2 regions of the Kitasatospora sp. NPDC056273 genome follow, and region 1 is predicted to be linked to the other one. Evidence: riboswitches for the same ligand, from Rfam matches in the RefSeq annotation. Region 1 holds a riboswitch; the other holds the start of a gene.
The links. Region 1 has a riboswitch for thiamine pyrophosphate ahead of ACFCY1_RS17435 (cytosine permease). Riboswitches for the same ligand answer to the same signal wherever they lie in the genome.

Region 1 (3,459 bases):
GACGGGCGGCACGGTGCGCGCCGCCGCCGAGGACAGGTCTGGGCTGGTCACAGGCCCAACGATAGGCGGCGGAGGTGAAGCGCGGACAAAGACGGCCCCAACCTGTGGGGCCGTCTGCGCACCTGCGGGGCCCGCTCGGGCCCCGCTCCCTCCGCTCCGTCAGCCCCGGACGGCGCGGCGGCCGAGCGGGGTGAGCGCCCAGGTGGCCAGGGCCGGCACCAGGAAGGCGAACAGCGAGGCCGAGGTCCACTCCTGCGGGGTGAAGTGCAGCGCCTCCTGGGCGGAGGTCCAGAAGTCCGTCCACCAGCCCGCGACCTTGGTCGGCGCGATGAACTGGTAGACCGCGAAGCCCAGGGCCCACGGCAGCAGCATCAGCCAGCGGGACGGCGCGTCGGCGGAGAGGTTCCAGCCGCGCCGGCCGGCGCCGAGGAAGTAGTCCACCACGAGCACCGCCAGCAGCGGCACGAACACCGAGCCGATCAGGCCGAGGAAGCCGTAGTAGGTGTCGGTGAACTCGTCGATCTGCAGCGCCAGCACGGTGATCAGCACGCCGATCGCGCCGGAGAGCACCCGGCGGTCCACCTTCGGCAGCAGGTTCTGCACCGACATCGCGGTCGAGTACACGTTGGCGAAGGACTGGTCCGTCTCGCGCAGCACCAGCACCAGCAGGAACAGCCAGCCGGCCCAGACCCCGAGGAAGGAGTCGAAGATCCGGTTCGGGTCGCCGTCCGACTGCAGCAGCGCCATCAGGCCGAGCACGTAGCACCAGACCTGGGCGACCGTGTAGCCGGAGAAGCTGCCCCAGAACGCCGAGCGCGGGGTGCGCGAGTGCCGGGTGTAGTCGGCGGCCAGCGGCACGAAGGAGACCGACACCGCGATCATCGCGTCGGTGGCGCCGAGGAAGCCGTGCCAGTTGCCCGCGCCCGGGTCCGGCACGCCCTGGCGGCCCAACTGGACGGTGAAGTACACCATCGCCACCGCGACCGCCCCGGCCACGAAGCGGCGCAGCACCGCGATCGAGCCCAGCGGCCAGATGGTCAGGGCGGTGGTCAGCGCGCCCGCGAGCAGGACGAACAGCCAGCGGTAGCCGGTGGTGTGCGCGACGGTCTGCGCGCCCGCCGAGATGGTCAGCAGCTCGAAGACGCCCCAGCCGATGCACTGCACGATGTTCAGCACCGTCGGCAGGTACGACAGCCGGGTGCCGAACAGCCCGCGCAGGTTCGCCATCGCGGGGGCGCCGGTGCGGGCGCCGATCAGCGCGGCCACGGCGAGCATCGCGGTGCCGACCGCCGTACCGATCGTGATCGCGGTCACCGCGGCGGCCAGCGACAGCTCGCTGCCGGGGGCGCCGAGCACGGTGGCGGCGGTGGAGAAGCCGATCAGGCTGACGCCCAGGTTCATCCAGAGCGCGAAGTGGTCCCGGAAGCGCAGCGTGCGCGGCGGTTCGGTGTCCAGGACCAGGGGCGCTTCGACGTGCTCGGCGCGTTCCAGGAGGGCGGTCGCGCCCGGCGCGGGGGCGTTCGCGCCGGAGTCGGAGGCGTTCGTACCCGAAGAAGAGGATGGCGAAGCAGGCGGCATGGCCGATACTCCCTACGCCGGCATTACCCGGACAGGTTCCGGCGGTCAGCGCCCCCTCGAACGTCCGTCACTCGTGTGGCGTACGGTCGACATGCGCACTCTCAGCCTGGTGGGTCCAAGCTCCCGCGTGTCAGTTTGGAGCGCCAGGCTAACCGGCGCGGGTGCCGACGCCCAAGGCCGAGGGCGGGGCGGTCCGCATCGCGGACGCCCGACGGGGAGGGGAGCCCCGGCCGTCGGTACGGGTGCCGGAGCCGGTGTCAGCGCCGCTGTGGGTGCTGACGCCAGCGCCGGTGTCGGTGCCGGCTAAGGATTCTTATGAGTTCTTCAGAGGGGTCCTTACGGCAAACGAATCGACAGTGCGAAAAACTATGGTCCTTGGTTCTGCCAGCTATGGAGGTCGTCCGTGAGCACCGAGCGCGAGGTTGGGCCCACCGGGCCGCAGGGGGAGCAGCCCGCCGGGCCGGGGGCGGCCGAGTCCGCTGCCGCGGGCCCCGCTCAGGGCGGGCACAACCCGACCATGGCGTTCCGGCGGGTGCCCGAGCCGGAGGCGGGCGCGGTCGAGGCCGCCGCCGCCGAGGCGGCGCCGTCCGCCGACGCCGTTCCGGCCGAGGAGGTCCCGGCCGGGGGTGGGCACAAGCCCACCGTCGCCTTCACCAAGGTGCCCGCACCGGAGGCACCCGCCGAGCCCGTGGCACCCGCCGCACCCGCCGCACCCGCCGTCGAGGAGCCGGCCGTCGACCCGGCCACCGGCTACATCGACGCGCCGCCGCCGGTCCTGCCGCCCGTTCCGCCCGCCCCGGTGGCCGCCGCACCCGCCGCCCCGGCCCTGCCGCCGGCCGGCAACCCGTACGCCACCCCGACCCACGGCGTCCCCGCCGCCGGCGCGCACGAGGGGTACGGCGCCGCTCCGGCCGCGCCCGCCGCCCCCGCCGCGCACGGCCACCACCCCTTCGGGGCCGGCCAGCCGCTCGGCGGCTGGGGCCCCACCCACGACTCCACCTCCGGCGGCGCCGGCTACCCCGGCGGCCCGGCCGGCCCGCACGGCTACCCGGCGGAGTACCCCGGCGGTCCGGGCGGCCCCGGCGGCCCGCGCAAGAAGCGCGGCGGCCTGGTCGCCCTGATCGCGGCCGTCGCGCTGGTCGCCGGTGTGGCCGGCGGCGCGCTCGGCGTGTCCGTCTCCGACAGTTCCGACCGCAGGAGCTCCGCGAACGACCACCGCAGCACCACCGTCCAGGCCAGCGACACCCAGAAGAACGAGCCCGTCCCCGGCTCGATCGCCGCCATCGCGCAGAAGGCGCTGCCCAGCGTCGTCACCATCAAGGCGCAGGGCAACGGCGAGTCGGGCACCGGCACCGGCTTCGTCTTCGACACCGAGGGCCACATCCTCACCAACAACCACGTCGTCGCGCCGACCCTCAGCGGCGGCAAACTGACCGTCAAGTTCGCCGACGGCAGCTCCTACAGCGCCTCGGTGCTCGGCCACGCCGAGGGCTACGACGTCGCCGTGGTCAAGATCGACAACCCGCCCAAGAGCAAGCTGGCCCCGCTGCCGCTGGCCGACTCCGACAAGGTCAACGTCGGCGACGCCACCGTCGCGATCGGTGCGCCGTACGGCCTGGAGTCCACCGTCACCAGCGGCATCATCAGCGCCAAGGACCGCCCGGTGGCCTCCGGCGACGACACCGGCTCGCAGGCCTCGTACATGAACGCCCTGCAGACCGATGCCTCCATCAACCCCGGCAACTCCGGCGGCCCGCTGCTCGACTCCGGCGGCGCGGTGATCGGCATCAACTCGGCGATCCAGTCCAACGCCTCCGCCAACGGCCGGGCCGGCAGCATCGGCCTGGGCTTCGCCATCCCGATCAACCAGGCCAAGTGGGT
Region 2 (3,459 bases), on a different contig from region 1:
GGTCTCCGGGTCGAGGGCCAGGTTGAACTGGTCCTCCCAGCGGAACTCGAAGCGGGCGTCGGAGAGGGCGTCGTCCCAGGCCTGGGCGCCGGGGTGGCCCTTGGCCAGGTCGGCGGCGTGGGCGGCGATCTTGTAGGTGATCACGCCGGTCTTGACGTCGTCCCGGTTGGGCAGGCCCAGGTGCTCCTTGGGGGTCACGTAGCAGAGCATCGCGGTGCCCCACCAGGCGATCATCGCGGCGCCGATGCCCGAGGTGATGTGGTCGTAGCCGGGGGCGACGTCCGTGGTCAGCGGGCCGAGGGTGTAGAACGGCGCCTCGTCGCAGATCTCCTTCTGGAGATCCATGTTCTCCCGGATCTTGTTCATCGGGACGTGGCCCGGGCCCTCGATCATCACCTGGACGTCCCGCTCGCGGGCGATCCGGCCGAGCTCGCCGAGGGTCTTCAGCTCGGCGAACTGCGCCTCGTCGTTGGCGTCCGCGATCGAGCCCGGACGCAGGCCGTCACCGAGCGAGAAGGTGACGTCGTAGGAGGCGAGGATGGAGCAGAGCTCCTCGAAGTTGGTGTAGAGGAAGTTCTCCTGGTGGTGGGCCAGGCACCAGGCCGCCATGATCGAGCCGCCGCGCGAGACGATGCCGGTCTTGCGGCGCGCGGTGAGCGGGACGTAGCGCAGCAGCACGCCGGCGTGGACGGTCATGTAGTCGACGCCCTGCTCGCACTGCTCGACGATGGTGTCCCGGTACACCTCCCAACTCAGCTCCTCGGCGCGGCCGTCCACCTTCTCCAGGGCCTGGTACAGCGGCACGGTGCCGATCGGCACGGGGGAGTTGCGCAGGATCCACTCACGGGTGGTGTGGATGTTGCGGCCGGTGGAGAGGTCCATGACGGTGTCGGCGCCCCAGCGGGTGGCCCAGGTCATCTTCTCCACCTCCTCCTCGATCGAGGAGGTGACGGCCGAGTTGCCGATGTTGGCGTTGATCTTCACCAGGAAGTTGGTGCCGATGACGGCCGGCTCCACCTCGGGGTGGTTCACGTTGACCGGGATGACGGCCCGGCCGCGGGCCACCTCGGCCCGCACGAACTCGGGCGCCAGGCCCTCGCGCAGCGCCACGAACTCCATCTCCGGCGTCACCACGCCCCGCTTGGCGTAGGCGAGTTGGGTGACGGCGGCACCACCGCGGCCGCGCAGCGGACGGCGCGGGCGGCCGGGGAAGACGGCGTCCAGGTTGCGCAGGTTCCCGCCGCGCGGCGAGGTGTGCTTGATCCCGTCGTCCTCGGGGCGCGACTCGCGGCCGTCGTACTCCTCGACGTCGCCGCGCTGGCGGATCCAGGGGTCCCGCAGCGCGGGCAGGCCGCGCCGCACGTCGGGCTCGTACGACGGGTCGGTGTACGGGCCGGAGGTGTCGTACAGCGGGACGGTCCCGCCGTTGGTGAGCCGCACCTCGCGGTACGGGACGCGCAGGTCGGGGCGCGATCCCTCGCGGTAGGCCTTGTGCCAGGCCGGGGTCGGGTAGCCGGTGCGCTCGCTGCTGGGGGCGCTCCGGACAGACTGCGGCTGTGCTTCGAACGTGGTCATCTGACCTCTACTCCCTACGCCGGCATTACCCGGTCAGGTTCCTGCGGTCGACGCAGCCGTCGGTCCGTCCGTCGACGTCCCGGTCAGCGTCCTCTCAGCCCGGTGCTCCGAGCTCCCGCGTCGCAGGCGGTGTTGCCTGCACACGACGCCCAACACCGTAGCGAGCGGATCGCCGCAGGTCCAGAGCGCCTCACGGGCCGGCGGCGGGTCCGCTTCGACGGCACCCCGGTGGCCGAAAGTGTCCGAACGCACCCTCATAATGCTCACGAATGCTCCGCAGGCACTCCACCGGGTCGCGCACGGCCCCTCCGTGCGGGCGACCGGCCCGGGGTGTCGCGGCTCTGACGATTCTTGGGGGAAGTACTCCGTGCGCATCCGTCACGCGGCCGGCCTGAGCGCCGCCGTGGTCTCCGCCGTGGTGGGCCTGCCACTGCCCGCGGTGGCGGCCGAACCGGCCGCAGTCCTGTACGTCGAAGGCTCCAACTCCGCCTGCTCGAACAGCGGTCCGGGCACCCGGGCGGTTCCGTTCTGCACCGTCCAGGCCGCCGCCGACCAGGTGCTGCCGGGCCAGACCGTGGAGGTCGCGTCGGGCACCTACGCCGAGGACCTGACCGTCCGGCGCTCCGGCGAGCCCGGCAGGCCGATCACCTTCCGCGGCGCCGGCCGCCTCGCCCTGAAGAAGACCCTTCCGGTCATCGCCGGTCCGCAGAAGCAGGCGGTGAGGATTTCCGGCCAGCACGACGTCGTCTTCTCCGGCTTCGACGTGACCCACTTCGAACTCGACGGGGTCAGCCGGGTCGAGCTCTCCGGAAACCTGATCGAGCAGCCGAACGGCGACGTCCTCCGGCCGGCCGTCAACGTCACCGGCGCCAGCGACCACGTCCGGGTCGAGCGCTCGATCGTCAGTCTGGCCAGCGGCGGCGTGAAGGTCGGGCCGGGCATCTCCGGGACAGTGATCGCCGGCAACGACTTCAACTCCACGTTCGGGTCGGCCGTGTCGCTGACCGACGCGCCGAACACCGTCATCACCCACAACACGGTGCGGTTCCAGTGGTCGGTGTCGACCGCCTTCGACCTGGCCGGCGCGTCCCACCACGCGACGATCACGAACAACCTCGCCGACATGTCCGTCGTCCGGGTGTCGGCCGGCTCGACCGAGGGCACCGTCCTCGACTACAACACCATCCAGCCCCCCGGGCTCGGCCACATCCCCACCTACGAGTGGGGTGGCACCAAGTACCAGTGGGCCGAGAACCTGAAGGCCGCGACCGGCCAGGGCGGCCACGACCTCAACGTCAGCGTGCAGTTCGACCCCGACCTGTGGGGGTACTCGATGCCGGTGGCCGCCCTCGGCTGGCTGCCCAACGGCGTGATCGACTCCGCCGGCCCCGAGGTGCCCGGCATCTCGGCCGTCGACCTGCTCGGCCACAGCGCGACGGACCACCCGGACGTCCCCAACACCGGCCCGAACGGCGGTTTCCGCGACCGCGGCGCGTACGAGGTCGTCGGCTCCTTCAAGACCGACCTCAAGGTGACCCCGGAGACCGGCTCCGACCCGCTGGCCGTCACGGTCGATGCCAACCCCGTCGTCCCGTCGCGGATCACCGACTACTCCTACGACTTCGGCGACGGCACCACCGCGTCGGGGCCGAACCGCCCCACCGTGCGCCACGTGTACGCCAAGCCCGGCGACTACCGGGTGCAGCTCACGACCACCGACGAGTTCGGCGCCAGCCGGACGGATGTGCAGTGGAGGAAGGTCGACTACACCCCGGCCGGCTACACCGCGATCGCGCCGACCCGCATCCTGGACTCCCGCCAGCCCGGCGGCCGCTACCCGCGGCTCGGCCCCGGCGAGACCATCGACCTGGACCTGCGCAACCG

Region 2: it holds a riboswitch for thiamine pyrophosphate, as region 1 does, so the genes downstream of both, thiC (phosphomethylpyrimidine synthase ThiC) here and ACFCY1_RS17435 (cytosine permease) in region 1, are expected to answer to the same signal.

The regions. Positions count from the first base shown of each region.
Region 1 is NZ_JBHJSJ010000016.1:165,615-169,073, forward strand. It holds gene ACFCY1_RS17430 (glycerophosphodiester phosphodiesterase) at 1-51, opposite strand, end outside; gene ACFCY1_RS17435 (cytosine permease) at 160-1,578, opposite strand; TPP riboswitch at 1,571-1,715, opposite strand; gene ACFCY1_RS17440 (S1C family serine protease) at 1,982-3,459, shown strand, end outside.
Region 2 is NZ_JBHJSJ010000040.1:51,117-54,575, forward strand. It holds gene thiC (phosphomethylpyrimidine synthase ThiC) at 1-1,575, opposite strand, end outside; TPP riboswitch at 1,570-1,704, opposite strand; gene ACFCY1_RS29045 (PKD domain-containing protein) at 1,943-3,459, shown strand, end outside.